4 regions of the Rhodopseudomonas boonkerdii genome follow, and region 4 is predicted to be linked to each of the others. Evidence: riboswitches for the same ligand, from Rfam matches in the RefSeq annotation. Region 4 holds a riboswitch; each other region holds the start of a gene.
The links. A riboswitch is a leader RNA that binds a small molecule or an ion and turns the genes downstream of it on or off. The one in region 4 is predicted to bind cobalamin.
Positions count from the first base shown of each region.

Region 1: it holds a riboswitch for cobalamin, as region 4 does, so the genes downstream of both, E0H22_RS02090 (TonB-dependent receptor) here and E0H22_RS06400 (ribonucleoside-diphosphate reductase subunit alpha) in region 4, are expected to answer to the same signal.
Region 2: it holds a riboswitch for cobalamin, as region 4 does, so the genes downstream of both, metE (5-methyltetrahydropteroyltriglutamate--homocysteine S-methyltransferase) here and E0H22_RS06400 (ribonucleoside-diphosphate reductase subunit alpha) in region 4, are expected to answer to the same signal.
Region 3: it holds a riboswitch for cobalamin, as region 4 does, so the genes downstream of both, E0H22_RS19090 (DUF1636 family protein) here and E0H22_RS06400 (ribonucleoside-diphosphate reductase subunit alpha) in region 4, are expected to answer to the same signal.

Region 1 is NZ_CP036537.1:449,552-454,336, reverse strand. It holds gene typA (translational GTPase TypA) at 1-136, opposite strand, end outside; gene E0H22_RS02095 (alkaline phosphatase D family protein) at 526-2,076, opposite strand; cobalamin riboswitch at 2,205-2,411, shown strand; gene E0H22_RS02090 (TonB-dependent receptor) at 2,518-4,785, shown strand, end outside.
Region 2 is NZ_CP036537.1:2,622,413-2,627,197, reverse strand. It holds gene E0H22_RS12170 (NHL repeat-containing protein) at 1-558, shown strand, start outside; gene E0H22_RS12165 (DUF3313 domain-containing protein) at 788-1,678, shown strand; cobalamin riboswitch at 1,974-2,197, shown strand; gene metE (5-methyltetrahydropteroyltriglutamate--homocysteine S-methyltransferase) at 2,301-4,661, shown strand; gene der (ribosome biogenesis GTPase Der) at 4,747-4,785, opposite strand, start outside.
Region 3 is NZ_CP036537.1:4,139,827-4,144,611, forward strand. It holds gene cobN (cobaltochelatase subunit CobN) at 1-1,350, opposite strand, end outside; gene cobW (cobalamin biosynthesis protein CobW) at 1,529-2,542, opposite strand; gene cobU (bifunctional adenosylcobinamide kinase/adenosylcobinamide-phosphate guanylyltransferase) at 2,543-3,073, opposite strand; gene E0H22_RS19090 (DUF1636 family protein) at 3,070-3,516, opposite strand; cobalamin riboswitch at 3,609-3,804, opposite strand; gene cobT (nicotinate-nucleotide--dimethylbenzimidazole phosphoribosyltransferase) at 3,870-4,785, shown strand, end outside.
Region 4 is NZ_CP036537.1:1,371,982-1,376,766, reverse strand. It holds gene E0H22_RS06400 (ribonucleoside-diphosphate reductase subunit alpha) at 1-1,632, opposite strand, end outside; cobalamin riboswitch at 1,758-1,967, opposite strand; gene E0H22_RS06395 (glycosyltransferase family 87 protein) at 2,018-3,265, opposite strand; gene E0H22_RS06390 (ABC transporter substrate-binding protein) at 3,595-4,785, opposite strand, start outside.

The DNA of each region.
Region 1 (4,785 bases), 920 kb from region 4:
GATCGTTCGAATCCATCGCGCGTTCCTGGACGCGCTGGTTGTCGCGGAAGGTGCCCGACTGCTGCAGGAGCTTGTCGACGAGGGTGGTCTTGCCGTGGTCGACGTGTGCGATGATGGCGATGTTGCGCAGTTTCATATGTCTTCTTCTGGTTCGACGAACAGGTGCTAGGCGCGGCTTCTACAAGACGTCTGTTTTCCAAGGACCGATGCTGCGCTCCATGCGCGATCAATCCCGTCTTGTCTGAGAACGCGCTGGGCCAATCCCTGCAAAAGCAAACCCGGCCTTGAAGAAAAAGCCGGGTACTCGGGCGCGTTGCGGCGCAATATAGTCAGGAATCGTCCAAAAACAATGTGAATCTGCCCCCGATTTCGGTGTGTCTGCACCCTCGTAAAACCCCTGTCCCGGACGCGGTGCCGCGCGAAGTGCCGCTTCGCAGAGCCGGGACCGCCAGGAACTCCGGCGTTTGGTACGGCCCCGGCTCTGCGGACAGCGCAAGAGCGCTGCACCGCGTCCGGGACACGGTTTCACCCCAGTTTCGGGTCCAGAACCGTGCTCCAAAGGGCCACATCGGCCCTATCTCGCAAAGTCACGGTCATCCGGCCGGTCGCGCCCTCGATCTTCACGTGACCGAAGAACTGCATACCGGCCGACGGCGGCAGGTTCTGCCTGTCCGGTCCCGGTGCCTTCACATAGCGGACCTCCGGTCCGAAGGTATTATCCATCGCCCCCGGCCCGAAGGTGCCGGCATGGAACGGGCCCGAGACGAATTCCCAGAACGGCTCGAAGTCCTGGAACTGCGCCTTGTCCGGATTGTAGTAGTGCGCTGCCGTGTAATGCACGTCGGCGGTGAACCAGACGGTGTTGCGAATGCCCGCGGTCTTGATGAAGCGGAGCAGATCCGCGATTTCCAGCTCGCGGCCGCGCGGCGGGCCGTCGCCCTGGGCAATGGCTTCAGAACCCTTGTGATTGACCGCATCGTCCTCGACGATGATGCCGATCGGCATGTCCGAGGCGATCACCTTCCAGGTCGCCCGCGATTCCAGCAGCGCGCGCTTCAGCCAGGCCAGCTGCTCCGGCCCGATGAACTGGGCTTCGGGACCATAGGCCTCCTGCAGGTTCGGCCCGTTCGGGCCGCGATAGCTGCGCTCGTCCAGCATGAACACGTCGAGATGCGGACCGTAATTGAGCACGCGATAGACCCGGCCGGGCTCGGCAATGTTCGGCCGCACCGGATACATCTCGTGGAAGGCGCGGGCGCCACGCGCGGCCAGCAGCGTGATGTCGCGCTCCTTGTAGGCCGCCGGCAACTGCTTGGAGAGCGACCAGTTGTTGGTGACCTCGTGATCGTCCCACTGGCCGAAGATGGGAACCTGCGCATTGAAGGCGCGAACATTGTCATCGAGCAGATTGTATTTATGCGCGGCGCGGAATTCGTCGAGCGTCTCCGCGACTTTCGCCTTTTCCGGCACCAGCGTGGTGTTCTTCCACACCGATCCGTCTGGTAACTTGGTCTCCGCCACGATCGGGCCGTCGGCATAGATGGTGTCGCCGGAATGGATCAGGAAATCCGGATTGTGCTTGCGCATCGTGGCGAAGGTGACCATGCCGCCGTCATCGGCATTGATGCCATAGCCTTGCCCCGCCACATCGCCGCCCCAGACGAAAGTGACATCGCGCCGATCGGCCGGCGCCGTACGAAAGCGGCCAACCACCGGCTCGCCGACGATCTCGTAATGCGACAGATCGCGAAACCGCACGCGATAGAAGATGTCCTGCCCCGAAGGCAGGTTTTCCAGCAGCAGTTTTGCGGTGAAATCGCTTTCCGGCAGCACGTTCACCGGCGGCAGCGCGCGGGCTTCCTTGAAGCTCTCGGTGGTGGCGACTTCCACCATCATCTGGGCCGGACGATCCGCACGCGACCAGATCATGCCGCTGTCGAAACCGATATCGCCGGACTGCACGCCATGGCTCACCACAGGCCGGTCCGCCGCGCGGCTGAGATAAGGCATCGCCAACATGCCTGCACCAGCGGCGGCGGTGGTCATAAAGCGGCGGCGAGTGACGCGGATAGCCATTCTGCTCTCCCGGGGATCGGCGATGAAGATGCCTAGGCTGTAAGCGTCTCTCGCGACGAGGCTGTGACAGTCTGCCGCAGCGCCCGCACTGTGGCAGAACCGCGACATTGACTCGTCCTGTCATTTCCCCGAAACGTGACGCCGACGGTTCCTACCGGACCAAAAGGGAATGCGGTGAGGCCCGCGCAGCGTCTGTTGCGCGAACCGATTCCGCGGCTGCCCCCGCAACTGTAAGCGGCGAGCCTTCGCCATACGCCACTGGGCCCCCGGCCTGGGAAGGCGGTGACAGGCACCGACCCGCGAGCCAGGAGACCTGCCGTCAGTCGTGGTCACACGCGAGCACATTGGGCGGGGTGTCCTGGTGGAAGTCGGGTTGCGTTCGTGAAGAATGCAGAACGGCTTGGTTTGCGGTGACGTGCCACGTTATCGCGAGTCCCTTTGATGACCACCGCCGTCTCTTCCGTATCCAGGCGACGCAAACCTTTTCTGGCCTCTGCCGCCCTGTCGTGCCTGCTTCTGCCTGTCGAAGGTGCGATGCAGCCCGCACAGTCGAACCATCTGCTCGATCCCATCGTCGTGCAGCCGGCCGCCCAGCCGCAAGGCGCGCGCCGCGCCGCGAGCGGCAACCCGACCCGCGCCGCCCGCGCACGTCCGCAACGCAATGTCGCTGCGACCGCCGCGCCACCGGTCGCCACACCGGCCGGCCCGGCCTTCGCCGCGCCGACGCTCAATCTCACCGGCGCCAGCACGGCCGGCAGCCGCCTCGGCCTCACGCGTCTGCAAACGCCCGCCAGCGTAGACGTGATCTCGGCCGAAACCATCGCCGAACGTGGACAACAGAATTTCCTCGATGCCGTGACGCAGAACGCCGTCGGTTTCACCGCCGCGCCATCGCCCGGCAATGGCGGCGTGTCCTTCAGCACCCGCGGCTTCACCGGCGGTTCGTCGGTGATGACCCTGTATGACGGCACTCAACTCGCCATCGGCGCCGGCACCGTCACCTTCCCGTTCGATACCTGGTCCGCCGAGCGCATCGAGGTGCTGCGCGGTCCGGCATCGGTGATGTATGGCGCGGGTGCCGTCGGCGGCGCGATCAATGTAGTGTCGAAGCTGCCGACCTGGGTGCCGTTCAACCAGGCTGAAATGTCGCTCGACAGCAACATGACCCGCCGTATTGCCGTGGATAGCGGTGGCCCCGTGAACAAGGATGTCGCATATCGCATCACCGCCACCGGCAACATGTCCGACGGCTGGGTCGATCGCGACAACAACTCAAATGTGGCGCTGCATGCCGCGATTCAGATCAAGCAGAACGAGGACATTACCTGGACGCTATCGACGGATTACGGCGATCGCAGCCCGACGCGTTATTATGGTACGCCATTGGTCAATGGCGGCATCGTCGATGCTATGCGTTTCAAGAACTACAATGTCGGCGACAGCAGCATTCGCTATCAGGACAGTTTCAGCCAGGTGAAGACCGAATGGCAGGTCACCGACGCCATCGCCATCCGCAACACGCTGTATTACTTCGATATGAAGCGTCACTGGATGAATGCCGAGAACTTTCGCTACAATCCGGCGACCGGCCTGATCGATCGCAGCAGCTATCTCGAAATCTTCCATAACGAGCAGCAGCTCGGCGACCGTATGGATGTGACCGTCAAGGGCCATATCTTCGGCATGAAGAACGAGTTTCTTGCCGGTTTCGATGTCAGCCGCGTGAACTTCGCGCCCTATCGGATCAACTCGTTCGGTGGCCTTTCCAACGGCGCGAGATCGTCGGTCGATCCCTACAACTTCTTCCCGGGCTCTTATTTCAGCACGATTCCGACAGTTTCTACTTACGGCTCCGTCGCCAATCAATTCGCGATCTTCGCCGAGAACCGGCTGTCCGTGACGGATCAACTCTCGCTGGTCACCGGCATCCGCCAGGATGAGCCGACGATTACGCGTACCGATTACATCACGCCTGGCAACAGTTTCGAAAAGTCCTTCTCCAACACCACCTGGCGCGCCGGCGCAGTCTACGAACCGATCAAGAACCTCGCCTTCTACGGTCAGTATTCCACTGCAGTCGATCCGGTGGGTGGCCTGGTCTCGCTGTCGAGCGCCAACAAGGATTTCACGCTGGCGACCGGCAGGCAGATCGAAGTCGGCGTGAAGCAATCGTTCTGGGGCGGACGCGGCGAATGGACACTCGCGGGCTACGAGATCGTCAAGAACAATCTGCTCGCGCGTGATCCGATCAATCCGCTGATCGTCACCCAGGTGGGTCAGCAATCGTCACGCGGCATCGAGGCATCGGTCGGTCTCGCGCTCGATCACGGCTGGCGCATCGATGCCAACACCACTTTCCTGCGCGCGAAGTATGACGACTTCGTGCAGCCGGCGACGATCGGCACCGGATCGGTCAATTTCGCCGGGAACGTCCCGTTCAACGTGCCACAGACGGTTTCGAACATCTGGGCGACATGGGCCTTCGCGCCGAACTGGTCGGCCAATGCCGGCATCCAGATCGTCGGCAAGCGCTATGGCGACAATGCCAATACGACCGCGGCGGAGATGCCGTCCTACAATGTCGTCAATGCCGGCGTGCAGTGGAAGCCCGACCCCAACACCACGGTATCGCTGCGCGTCTACAACCTGTTCGATACGGTCTATGCGACCTCCGGAAATGCGAATGTGTGGACGCTCGGCATGCCGCGC
Region 2 (4,785 bases), 1.3 Mb from region 4:
ATCTATGTCGCCGATGGCTACGGCAACCGCCGCGTCATCGTGTTCGATGCCACCACCGGCGCCTACAAGCGGCACTGGGGCGCCTACGGCAACAAGCCGAATGACGACAAGCAGGCCGCCTACGATCCGAACGCGCCGGTGTCGCAACAGTTTGGCAATCCCGTGCACTGCGTCAAGCTCGCCAGCGATGGCCTCGTCTATGTCTGCGACCGCATCAACAACCGCGTGCAGGTGTTCAAGAAAGACGGCACCTTCGTGAAGGAGTGGTTCTACGAAAAGGCCACCCTCGGCAACGGCGCGGTGTGGGATCTCGCCGTCTGGCCCGATCCGAAACAGAGCTGGCTGCTGACGGCAGACGGCGAGAACAACGAAATCCGCATCATCAATCGCGACGACGGCAAAGTCGTCGGCTCATTCGGCCGCAGCGGCCGCAATGCCGGCCAATTCCACTGGGTTCACGCCATGGCGGTGGATGCGAAGGGAAATGTCTATACGGCCGAAGTCGACACCGGAAAGCGCATCCAGAAATTCAAACTGGTGTCGGATGCATTGAAGTAGTGCCACCGTAGGGCGGATGAGGCGCAGCCATCATCCGCCGCGGAGTTTCAACAATGAAATCGCTGGCGGATGACGCTTCGCTCATCCGCCTACGGCTGCGAGCACGAGTATGTAAAGTGAATTGAGCGCGACGATCACCATCACCGCCCGGCTGACAGCTCCCCGTAACATTGCGCAAACTACCGACCCTAATTACGCCCCTTTTCACCCGACACCATCGGCACAGTCGATGATGGTTCAGGGGAGCCTGTCACGGCAGTTCATCGAGGGGACGACGGTGAGATGGATAGGGGTTGCAGCCTTGGCGCTGCTCACGGCCGGCTGCGCGGCTGCGCCTCTGGAGATGTCCGGCGCCCTGCGCGACTATACGAACCTCACTCCTTCAAATGGCACGGTCACGAAGTCCCTGCTTCGCGTCAGCAAGGACGAGGTGCTGGCGGCGCGGACCGTCAAGATCGCAGAGACGCGTTTCGCGCCCCGTGCCTATCGCGGCTTCAAGGACGACGAACGCAGTCTCGTCGCCAATGCCATCAATCGCGAACTGTGCGACCGGCTCGCGGAGCGGTTCACGATCGTTGCGCCCGCGGAGCCAGCCGACCTGACCGTGCAAGCCGTCGTCACCCATGCGACGCCGACGGACGTCACCGCGGCGGGCGCCAGCAGGGTCGCGCAGCTTGCCAAGACCATCGCTCTGCCCGGCGTGCCTGTGCCTGTCCCGCGGCTGCCGGTCGGGCTCGGCAGCCTCTCGGTCGAGGCCGAGGCGATCGGACCGGAAGGAGCGCAGAAGGCCGCCATGGTCTGGGCCCGCGGCGCCAGTTCGCTCACCCAGGCCCGCATGTCGAACGAAGGCGACGCCTACGATCTTGCCGCGGAATTCGGCGCAGATTTCGCCAAACTGCTGGTGACCGGCGCCACGCCGTTCGGTGGCGTACCGCAGCTTCCGACGATCGAAACGATCCGAACGCGTATGGGCGGTGCGCCGAAATACACGGCCTGCGAGAGCTATGGTCGCTTTCCCGGCCTTGCCGGTGTGGTCGGTGGCGGTCTCGGTTTGCCGCCGAACATGGCTGACAAGGGAGCGCCGACCCAGCCCTCATCCGTCGCCGAAGCCAGCCGGTAGTCACGCTGCGAAGCTTCGCAGGCATCCAGAGCCGGGACCATCACAAATGCGGAGCTTTGCACGGTCCCGGTTCTGCGCAGCAGCGTTGTCGGCGATGCTCCGCATCGCCTGCGCTGCAGCGCGCTCGGGACACGGTTCTATTAAGCTCAAAAATACTTCAGTTCGGCTGCTTCCGCTTATGCGTGAACATGAGGACGCGGATCGCGCGGGCGTCTGCCCACCGTTTCCGCCGCGATAGGCGATTGACACCCTGCCCACCACCCAGCCCACAGATTGACGAAACGAGATCGCTCCCCTTAAGTCACGGTGTCGAGGTCTCCGGGTTGCCATGCAGCCTGGAGCTAAGAGGGAAGCCGGTGCGCAGTGAGCCAAATTGGTCCACCGCAATGCCGGCGCTGCCCCCGCAACTGTAAGCGGTGAGCCAGCGTCCATCAGTGTCACTGAAGCGCAAGCTTCGGGAAGGCCGGACGCCAGCTATGACCCGCGAGCCAGGAGACCTGCCCCGGCAAAATGTACGTCCACGGGCGGGGTGTCCCGGTGTGTCGCCAAGCAGCTGCCGCAGCCCGCGGCAGATCATGCCTGCGTCCGCCATGCCTTTGCCCCCAATCATGGGGTTAAAGTTATGTCTCTCTCTTCTTCCTCACTACCTGTTGCAACGCTCGGTACGCCGCGGATCGGTCCCCGGCGCGAGTTGAAATTGGCCCTCGAAAGCTTCTGGGCCGGGAAAACCAGCGAACGTGATCTGCTGCAGACCGCCGCCGCCTTGCGCACGGCCAACTGGGCGCGTCAGCATGCGCTCGGCATCACGGTCATCCCGTCCAACGACTTTTCCCTTTACGATCAGGTGCTCGACACCAGCGTGATGGTCGGCGCCATCCCCGCCGTCTATGGCTGGGAGTCCGGCCCGGTGCCGCTCGCCACTTATTTTGCCATGGCGCGCGGCGCCCAGGGCGATGCGCATGATACGAGCTGCGGTCACGCCCATCACGGCCGAAGCGTGGTGGCGCAGGAAATGACCAAGTGGTTCGACACCAACTATCACTACATGGTGCCGGAATTTTCCAAGGATCAGACCTTCGCGCTGTCGTCGCGCAAGCCGATCGCGGAATTCGAGGAAGCGAAAGCGCTCGGCTATCACACCCGCCCTGTCCTTGTCGGCCCCGTAACGTTTCTCAAACTCGGCAAGAGCCATGATGCGGGCTTCGATCCGCTGTCGCTGCTCGACAGGTTGCTTCCGGTCTATGTCGAACTGCTGCGCGAGCTGGCGCAGCGCGGCGCCGACTGGGTGCAGATCGACGAGCCCTGCCTCGTGCTCGATCTCGACGAGGCCACCCGTGACGCGCTGAAGCGTGCCTATGCTGGCATCAGCGCCGCAGTGCCGGAACTGAAGATCATGCTCGCCACCTATTTCGGCGAGGTCGGCGACAATCTCGACACCGCACTCGCACTGCCGGTCGCCGGCTTGCATATCGATCTCAAGCGCGGTCCCGACCAGCTCGCACCGATCGCGTCGCGCATCCGGCCTGACCTCGTGCTCTCGCTCGGTGTGGTCGACGGCCGTAATGTCTGGCGCACCGACCTGTCCGGAACGCTCGACCGCATCACACCCGTGGTGAAGCAGATGGGCACTCACCGCGTGCAGATCGCGCCGTCCTGTTCGCTGCTTCACGTGCCGATCGATCTCGCGCTCGAAACCGATCTCGATCCGGACGTGAAGACATGGCTCGCTTTCTCGGTGCAGAAGATGGCCGAGCTGGCAACCCTGGGCAAAGCGTTGTCACAGGGACGGGCCAGCGTGGCCGATGCCCTCTCCGCCTCCGACAGCGCGGTGATTTCCCGCGACACGTCGCCTAAGATTCACAACGATGCGGTTGCTCGGCGAATGTCAGGCTTGGCCAGCGTCCGTCACAACCGGCAATCTCCCTTCGCACAGCGCGCGGAGATCCAGCGCAAGGCATTCGACCTGCCGCGCTTTCCCACCACGACCATCGGCTCGTTTCCGCAGACCGCGACAGTGCGCAATGCCCGCGCGTCCTTCACACGCGGCGACATCACGCTGGATACATACGAGAAATTCCTGCGCGCCGAGACGGCCGAGGCCATACGCTGGCAAGAGGAGATCGGCCTCGATGTGCTCGTACACGGTGAATTCGAGCGCAACGACATGGTGCAGTATTTCGGCGAACAGCTTACCGGCTTCGCCTTCACCAAACACGCCTGGGTGCAGTCCTACGGTTCGCGCTACGTGCGCCCGCCGATCCTGTTTGGCGACGTGTCGCGCCCGACATCGATGACCGTCGGCTGGTGGCGCTACGCACAGTCGCTGACCGCGAAACCGATGAAGGCGATGCTCACCGGCCCGGTAACCATCCTCAACTGGTCGTTCGTCCGCGACGACGTGCCACGTAGCGTCGCCTGCCGACAGATCGCCTTCGCCATCCGCGACGAAGTGATCGATCTCGAAGAAGCCGGTGCCGGAATGATCCAGATCGACGAAGCTGCACTTCGCGAAGGCCTGCCGCTACGCAAGTCGCAGTGGAAGACCTATCTCGACTGGGCCGTGGATAGCTTCCGTATCTCGTCGTCGGGCGTACAGGACAAAACCCAGGTCCACACCCATATGTGCTATTCAGAATTCAACGACATTATCGATGCCATCGGCGCCATGGATGCGGACGTCATATCGATCGAGACGTCACGCTCGAAGATGGAGCTACTCGATGCATTCAGGAGCTACAAATATCCGAACGAGATCGGACCGGGCGTTTACGATATCCATTCCCCGCGCGTGCCCGAGATCGGCGAGATGACCGAACTCCTCACGCTCGCACGTCAGCGCCTCACCGATGACCAGCTCTGGATCAATCCGGACTGCGGCTTGAAGACCCGCAAATGGGAGGAAGTGAAACCGGCGCTGGTGAATATGGTGGCGGCGGCGCGTGAGATGCGAACGGCGCTGGCTTCCGGGCGTAGGATGAATTGAACGCAGGCGCAAAGTGCTGACGGCCGCCAGGCGGATTGCGCTTCGCTAATCCGCTCGGCGGCCTACGCTCATCCGCGCTTCATTCTCAGTTCGGCCGCTTGCGCTTGTGCGCGAACGGGTTCGC
Region 3 (4,785 bases), 2.8 Mb from region 4:
AGCAAAGGCATCGCAATAATCAGCGAGCGGCCATGTGACGCCGCCGCTGCGCGCCGCGCGGTCCTGCAGCGCGTTGGTCGGCCCCTGCTGAAGCAGATTCATCATTGCTGCCGATGTCGCCGGCGCATTCGCTGCGTCATAGCCTGCACCTTGCATCGCAGCGATGATGTCGACGAGACTCTCCGGTGTGTCGAGACCAACGCCGTTGGCAAGCCGGCCGTCGCGGTTTGGATAATTGGCGAGGATCAGCGCAATGCGACGTCCAGCGATCTCCGTGCGGCGCAGTCGGACCCAGGCGCACGCCAGATCAGCGGCAGCGTCGATGCGATCCGGTACCGGCTTCAGCAGCGTGGGCGTAAAACCGCCATCGCTTTTGTCGCGCTCCTTGAACGCGATGACCTTCGCAAAGATACGGCCATCGACCTCGGGCAGCACCACATGCATCGCGAGATCGCGGGGATTGAGCCCGCGCGACGAAGCTTGCCAGCTCGCATGCGAGATGCCGGCCTGCGCCACCTGCAGCACCGGACAGCCGGATGCAGAGAGCACACCGGCATCATCATGGGCCGTCGCCGTGGCGAAGGCGGTGGCATTAACGATCACTTCGGGCGGAAACGCCGCCAGAGCCCCGCGCAAGAAGGCAACGGAGCGTTCGTCCTTGAGACTGGTGACATAGAGACAGACCGGATTGAGGCCGCGCGCATCCAGCGCATCGCGCAACGCCGCGATCGCAGCCGTGTCGCCACCCGCAACCAAAGCGCGATAAAAAATCACCACCGCATTCGGTCGCTCGTCGTTCACTGGTGCCTGCGGCCAGAATCCGGCAGACGGCATGGGCCGCGCTGCAGGCGGCTTGTCGCCCTGCCCGATCAGATGCGCAGCATAGCGCAGCGCCAGGGTAGCATTCTCGACACCGCCCTCGCTGCAATAGCGCCATAGCGCATGGGTCGCATCGGCATCGAGCGTGCCGCGGGCGGCAAGCTCGGTGTTCCAATCCATCTCGCCGGGAATGCAGGCAAACAGCGCCCCGCGGGCGATGGCATCGCTGCGGAGGCTCTCGACCCCATGGGGCCAGTAGCTGATCCCGCCAAGCATGCGCACCAGCACGATCTTCGCCCGCGCGAGGGTACGTTCGACATAGAGATCGACCGAGGCGGGATGGCCAAGCGCAAGGAGATTGGTCAGCCTGACGCTCGGAAAGTCATCGGGCAGGCTCGCATGCGCCGCGCCGAAAGCGGCGAGATCGCTGTCCGCCGCCGACAGCATGACGATATCGGCACTGTCCTGCCCGAGATCGCGGGCGACGTCACCGTCATCGATGCTGCCGGAGGTGTCGAGCTTGAGATGCATGCGATGTTGTGCGCCTTCCTGTTACACACGGACAGTAGTTCTCCCTCCCCCTTGTGGGGAGGGTCGGGGTGGGGGTCCACACGTGACGTCGGCGTGTGTGGAGAAACCCCACCCGTCCAGCCTTCGGCCGGCCACCCTCCCCACCGCGCGGCTACGCCGCTTGGGGGAGGGAAAAGAATTAGCCCGCCAGCGCTTTTCGCGCGGCGTCGGCGTCAAAGCCCTTCAAGCCGATCACCACGAGATGTTCGGGATGGCTCACATCGGGGCGGGCGAAAGCGAGATCGACGCGGGCGCCGACCGCCTGCACCACGACCGGTGCCGGCTTGTCGGCGATGCGGGCATGGCCCTTCACGCGCAGCACGCCGTCGAGGCCGAGCGCATCGTTGACGCGGGCGCGCATGCTGTCGAGATCAATCGCCGCGGTCGGCTTGATGACGATGCTGTCGAAATCGTCGTGATCGTGTTCCTCTTCCTCGCCGTGATGACCAACGCGCGCGGCCATGTCGTCCTCGGCGGCGGCGTTGAGGCCGATCAGCACTTTTGGTGCGAGGTCCCCCTTGGAGCGGACAATACCGACACCGGCGCGCAGCTCGGCCTTCAGCTTGGTCTCGATCTCGGCGAGCTGCTCGGCGCTGACGAGATCGCTCTTGGACAGCACCACGAGATCAGCACAAGCGAGCTGGTCCTCAAACACTTCCTCGATCGGATCGTCATGCTCGATGCCTTCATCGGCAGCGCGCTGTTCGGCGAGCGCATGTTCATCCAGCGTGATACGGCCTTCGGACAGCGCTAGCGCATCGACCACGGTGACGACACCGTCAACAGTCGCGCGGGTCTTCACCGCGGGCCAGGCAAACGCCTTCAGCAGCGGCTGCGGCAGCGCGAGGCCGGAGGTCTCGATCACGATGGCGTCGAGGGGACGCTCGCGCAACAGCAGCGTTTCCATGGTCGGCACGAAATCATCGGCCACGGTACAGCAGATACAGCCATTGGTGAGTTCGACGATATCGCCGGGTGCACAGGCTTTGGCCGCGCATTCCTCGACGAGGCCGCCGTCAAAGCCTGCATCGCCGAATTCATTGACGATGACGGCGATACGGCGGCCATCGGCCTGCGTCAGCAGCGAGCGAAGCAGCGTGGTCTTGCCCGCGCCGAGAAAACCGGTGAGGACAGTGACGGGAACGCGGGACATTCAGATCTCCTGAAAACGCTTGAGCCAAAGAGGAAGGCCGGCAGCGACGAAAACGACATTGTTCACGGCGGCAGCGATGGTCTGATTGAGGCGGCCCTGGGCATCGCGGAAGGCGCGGCCGACCGGTGTCTCCGGCACGAGGCAGAGACCGACTTCATTGGAGACGAACACGATGGGATAACGCGAGACATCGAGGAAGCGCACCAGGCGCTTCGCCTCGACCTCGGGATCGCGCTCGGCCATCATCACATTGGAGAGCCAGAGTGTGAGGCAATCGACGAGGATGACGCGGCCGATGGTCGATTCCCGCGTGAGCGTATCCACCAGCGCCAGCGGTTCCTCGATGGTGATCCAGTTTTCGCCGCGCTGCTTGCGATGCTGGGCAATGCGAGCCTGCATCTCGTCATCGCCGGCAGAGGCGGTGGCGAGATAGACTTTCGTGAGATTCATCTCACCGATCAGCCGCTCGGCAAATGCCGATTTGCCGGAGCGCGCGCCGCCGAGAACGAGCGTGGTACCGAGCGAGGTCATTTCGGCGCCCTTCCATCCCCAGGCGACCAGCGCAGCGGGGGCACGCGCGCCACCATGCCCTTGCGCAGCACATCGGCGCGCTCGCGCCAAGGCACGAGGCCATAGTCGGATTTCTGGTAGGACTGCACGAAGGACGCGACGGCGTCGGGACCGGTCTCAGGCACGAGATCGCCGAACAGAAACGTGTAACCGTCCTGGCTGGTCACAGCGACCGTCGTCGGCCGCTTGCACACGCTGAGACACTGAACGGGGCGCACCATCACGGCGACATCGCGTTCATCCAGTACAGCCGTCACGGCCTCCAACATCGCTGGCCCGACCACGACACCGTCAGCTGCCTTGCAATTCACGCAGATACTGACGACGACCGGCGCTGAAGGCAGCGGACGCGGCAGTTCGGTCACCATAGAGTCGTCAGGCAAGGTCGATGCGTTGCGATCCATCACGGGCTCAAATCAGGCGAGCTTTGTTGGGTCGCGCGGATGCTGCCATCCACTCGCTCCCGTCCGGTGCACCCCGCCCCGACGACACCTCCAAAGCACAATGCGTGACGGCAGGTCTCCTGGCTCGCGAGTCGGCGCCCGCTGCCGCCTTCCCAGAAACTCCCCTATCGGGAACTCCCAGTGGCACCGGCGCGGGCTCATCGCTTACAGTTGCGGGGGCAGCGCCGGTATCGCACCGGCTTCCCTTTTCACCTTCCTCTCGGAAGGACCATCGCGGCGGACGCTATCTGCAGCCACCGCCCGGGTCAACCATAGCCGGAACCGCCTGCCCGCGGTTGACCGGAAGGCGGCGAATGCGCCAGACAGACGGCCAAAGGAACCTGCATTTGACCTCTCTCAGCCCCATCTGGCGCCCCCCGGCCGTCGCGCCCCTCGATCCCGCCACCGAGGTCATCCTGCGCGCGGTCATCGATGGCAAGGCCAAGCCGCCGGGTTCGCTCGGACGAATCGAAGAACTGGCGATCCAGCTTGGCATGATCCGCCATCCCGGCGAGCCACGCGGGGAGAAAGCCGTGCTGCTGGTCTTCGCCGGCGATCACGGGCTCGTGGCCGAGGGCGTGTCACAATATCCGTCAGACGTCACCGTCGCGATGGTGATGACCTATCTGGCCGGCCGCGCCAGCGCCAATGCGTTTGCCAAGGCCAATGGCATTGATGTGCGCGTCATCGATATCGGCGTGGCTTCAGAACTGCCGGTGCGTCCCGGCTTGATCGACGCCAAGGTGCGCATGGGGACCGCGAATGCGGCGCGCGAACCGGCGATGACGCCGGAGCAAGCAGCCGATGCGCTGAACCGCGGGATGCGCATCGCCATCGGCGAGATCAAGGCTGGCGCCGACATCCTCGCGCTCGGCGAAATGGGCATCGGTAACACGGCGTCCTCTGCATTGCTGGCACATCGCCTCGCACCGGCATCGCTCGGTGATTGCATCGGCATCGGCGCCGGACAGGACGATGCCGGCATGAACCGTAAGCGTGCAGCCATCGAGATGGCAGCGGGGCGCAGCGATGCCAGCGCACCGCTCGATGTGCTGGCCGAATTCGGCGGCCTCGAAATCGCAGGCATGGCCGGCGCTGTGCTGGGGGCGGCATTACAGCGACGGCCGGTGATTGTCGACGGCTTCATTTCCAGTGTCGCCGCCCTGCTCGCCACCCGGCTCTGCCCGGAGGCACGCGGCTATTGCGTGTTCGCACATCGCTCCGCAGAAC
Region 4 (4,785 bases):
CCGCACCGTCTTGAACACGCGCATCTCGCCGCGCGCGGCCTTGGCTTCGTAGGCTGCGTAGCATTCGGCAAACGGCTTGCCGTAGAGATCGTGCAGGTCCGGCGTTTCGTCCGGCGAAAACAGTGTCCAGTCGCCATCCTGCTCGACGCGCTGCATGAACAGGTCGGGCACCCAGTTGGCGGTGTTCATGTCGTGGGTGCGGCGGCGATCGTCGCCGGTGTTTTTGCGCAGATCGAGGAACTCCTCGATGTCGATGTGCCAGGTTTCGAGATAGGCGCAGACTGCGCCCTTGCGCTTGCCGCCCTGATTGACGGCGATAGCCGTGTCGTTGGCGACCTTCAGGAAGGGCACCACACCCTGGCTTTCGCCATTGGTGCCCTTGATGTGCGCGCCGAGACCGCGCACGCGGGTCCAGTCGTTGCCAAGGCCGCCGGAATATTTCGCCAGCAGCGCATTGTCCTTCACCGACTTGAAGATGCCATCGAGATCGTCGGCGACAGTGGTGAGAAAGCAGGACGACAGCTGCGGGCGCAGCGTGCCGGAATTGAACAGCGTCGGCGTAGATGCCATGAAATCGAAGGATGAGAGCAGATTATAGAACTCGATCGCGCGCGCTTCGCGGTCGATCTCGCGCAGCGCAAGGCCCATGGCGACACGCATGAAGAAAGCCTGCGGCAGTTCGATGCGATGGCCCTGTACATGCAGGAAATAGCGATCGTAGAGCGTTTGCAGCCCGAGAAACTGGAACTGAAGATCGCGCTCCGGCTTCAGCGCCGCGGCAATCTTCTTGAGATCGAAGCGCGCGAGTTCAGGATCGAGCAGCTCGGCTTCGATGCCGACCTTCACATAGGCGCCGAAATATTCGGCATAACGCGTGCTCATATCGGCTTGCGAGGCCGAGCTCCGCACGCCATGCACATAAGACAGCACTTCGGTGCGCAGCTTGTCGAGCAGCAGACGCGCGCTCACATAGGTGTAGTTCGGCTCCTGCTCAACCAGAGTGCGCGCAGCCATAATGCCGGCCAACGCAAGCTCGTCGAGCGTGATGCCGTCGTACAGATTGCGCTTGGTTTCCTCGAGCACCGGCGCCGGATCGACACCGTCGAGGCCGCTACAGGCTTCGTTCACGATCAGCGCAATACGCGCCGCGTCCAGCAGCACGCGGCTGCCGTCGGCGAGCGTAACGTGAAGCGCAGGCATGTTCGGTACCGGGACGGACTGCACAGCTGTCTCCTCCGCCCGGCGGCGGGCGCGCTCCTCGCGGTACAGCACATAGGCACGCGCGACCTTGTGATGCTCGCTCCGCATCAGTGCGAGTTCGACCTGGTCCTGCACATCTTCGATATGGAAGGTGCGGCCCTCACCGATCCTGCGCGTCAGCGCGGCCACGACTTCGCCGGTGAGTTGCTCCACCGCTTCATGGACACGGCGCGACGCCGCCGCCGTGTTGCCCTCGACGGCGAGGAAAGCCTTGGTCATCGCCACCGAAATCTTGCCCGCATCGAAGGGCGAGACAGTGCCGTTGCGGCGGATGATCTGCATCGCCGGCTCGCGCGCGGGGACGATATTGGATTCGGCAGACAAAGAAGCGAGCACGACCGGATCGTGGCCGTTGGAGAGAGCGTGGGACATGGAAGGCATCGGCAGGACCCCGTGAGATGCATGTAGCTGTGGGGGCTGGGGCCGATGGTGCGTGCATCATGCCAGGCGAACGCGCGGCAAAGCCTGCAAGCGACCGCTGGGACACCCCGCCCATGGACGTTTCTGGTGTCACGGCAGGTCTCCTGGCTCGCAGGTCACGGCTTGCTTCGGTCTTCCCGGGGCAAAAGCCCCAGTGACGCGGTCGAAACAAACTCTCTGCTTACAGTTGCGGGGGCAGCGCCGGCCTTGCTCCCATTGGAACGCACCAGCTTCCCTCTTAGCCACCAAGTCTTGCGACAGGATGGACCGTAACGCCTACATTTGGTGTGAGCCGCCATGACGTGTCAAGCCGCCAAGGGCGTCGTACACGAAGAAATCAGCCGGGACCGCCAGTGCCGTGGGCAACCCCGGACGATTCGAAGGGTCTCGCATCCCCGGATCCGGCTCGATACGAATTGCCAATGCGGGCGGCGATCAAGCAGCCGACCAGGAGCGACGCCCCCAGTCCGGTCGGTGCCGCGCCCAAGAACTGATAAGCGACAAGCAGGACGATCGCGAGGCCAAGCACCGGCAATTCGTGGCGGAGAAAGCCCTCCGACAAGCCCACCCGGACGATGAAGCCGATGGCGATGGCGAGCACCATCACGTCGTAGAGAAACAGATAGGGCGTCGCCAGCACCGCGCCGACGGCCAGGGCTGCCGCCTTCCATTCATAACGTTCATTGCTGCGCCAAAGCCGGATCAGCGACACCGCGACGGCGGCGACGAGCATCCAGTGCAGCGTCCATGCCAGCGTTTCGCTGCCGTCGAAATAGCGCACCAATGCGAACAAGCTCTGCATCTTGCCCCATGGCGCGCGTCCCTCGACAAGAAAGGCCTGTGAGAACATCGGCATCCATTTGAAGAAGGCCTGCCAGCTCTCGGTGCCGAAGGCGAGCCATGACAGGAGAACCAGCGCAATGGTGGTGACGGCGGCAGGGACGAAAACACGCCACTGCGCGGCAGCGATCAACACCAGCGGAAACAACACGCCGTACTGCGGCTTGTAGCTGAGCAGGCCGAGGCAGATGCCGGCAAGGACCGGCCGCGTCGGCAGCAGCACCAGCATGCCACCGATCAGCGCCGCAGTGAGAAAACCGTTCTGTCCGACCAGCACATTGGTGAAGACGACAGGGAATCCGAGCGCGAGCAACAGCCCGAACGGACGACCGACGATCGCGCGCATGGCGACGAGATAGGGAATGGCGCTGACACACGCCCATCCGATGAAGGCGACGGGATATGACAGCTTCGCGAGTATTGCCGCAATGAACAGGAAGGGCGGCGGATAGTGCCAGGCAAAATTGCCGGGATAGGTCCGGCCAAGCACGGCGACCTGGATCTTCTTCTGAATGTCCCAGTCATAGGCCCAGGCCGGATGACCTTCGAGCGCCAGCCGGCCTGCGGACCAGACATTCACGAAGTCGGTTGGCGAGCCAAGCCCGTTGTCTTCGAAGATCCAGCCGCGCCCGTAATAGAGCGGGAAGAAGACGATCTGCAGGATCGCGAGAACCGCGCACATCGTCACCAGCGCCGGCGGAACCTGTCCGCGGCCGGGAGGCGTCAGATGCAACGGCGTCGTCATGAGGTCCCCGCGACGGGTGAAATACGCAGGCGACAGTGCCGGTGGAAGTTTGAGGAAGGTTTAAGTGAACCGCATTACCCGGAAACGAAAAACGCGGCCTTTTGACCGCATTTCGTAGTTCGGTGAGGCGAGCGTTACGGCTGCGGCTCGCGTCCGGATCGGAATCTGGACGCGAGCGCGACTTGCCGAGGAGCGGCACTGCAGACCTACGCAGACCCGACAGCTCCAACACCGAATCGCGGTTCAGCCTTCTGCCGTTCAGTAATTTTCAACAGCCACTGGGCATGCCGTACTTCGGCGAAGTGACGTCAAGCTTTGCAGCCTCTGTGCTAGTTTCCGGACTGCAGCTCTCCAAAACGCTCCCACTGCTTGCCGGTAAAGCGCATGAACTGCATCTGCTCGACCGGCAGATGATCGACCGGGCTGGTGTTGATCTTGATGCCGGGCAGCAACATCGATAGCTCGAGATTCTTGATATTGAACGCCTGCTTGAGAATGTTCTCAGTACTCAGATCATCACCGCATGCCCTCAGCACGTGTTCAAGCGCCATGCCGTTGTTGAAGCCGTTGACAAAATTCTGATCGCGGACATCGCCGTCCGGCATATACTTGGCCATGAAAGCCCGCCATTCCTGCGCACCCGGATCGTCTTTCCAGGCCGGATCCATTGGATCCTTGACATAGGCCGATGAGATAATGCCGATCCCGGCATCGAGGCCGGCTGGCTCCATCACTGTCGAAATCCAGACCGAGACGTTGGTGAGAAACGTGAGCGGCTTCCAGCTGATCTCATGAGCTTTTCGGATTGCCTGCGCGGCGAATTTCGGCGTCGCGGCGATGATAAGCGTATCGGCACCGGACGCCTTGAGTTTAACAATCTGCGAGTCAATCGTCGGATCTGTAATCTCATAGGTCGCGGCTGTTACCCGCTGATCGTACTTGTCACCGAGTACATCCTTGAGACCGGCGAGATAATCGCGGCCAAAGTCGTCATTCTGCGAGAGGATAGCGAACTTCGCTTCGGGATTTTTCATCAGCGCGTAGCGCGCATATAGCCGCGCCTCGTAACGGAATGGCGCCATCACTCCCATTGTCGCTTGAGGATATTGTGCAATGTCGCCGAACTTCGACGCGCCGGAGGCTATGAATAGTTGCGGGATCTTCTTGCCCTGCAGATATTTGGCAATCGCGGTGTTGTGCGCGGTACCCATGGTGGAGAAGATCAGCGCGACTTCGTCGTTTTCCACCAGTCGCCGCGTTTGCTCCACCGTCTTCGGCGGTACGTAGCTATCGTCGAGTGATATCAGGTTGACCTTGCGGCCGTTGATGCCGCCGCGGTCGTTGACCATCTTGAAATAAGCAACTTCGCCCTTGCCCAAGACACCGAAAGCAGAGACCGGACCGCTATAAGGCATGGTCTGGCCAATCCTGATTTCAGTTGCTGTCACCCCGGGATAATTCTGCGCGAAACAAGGCGTCGCAACAGTGACAATGGCCGCGAACGCGAAGATTTTGGATCC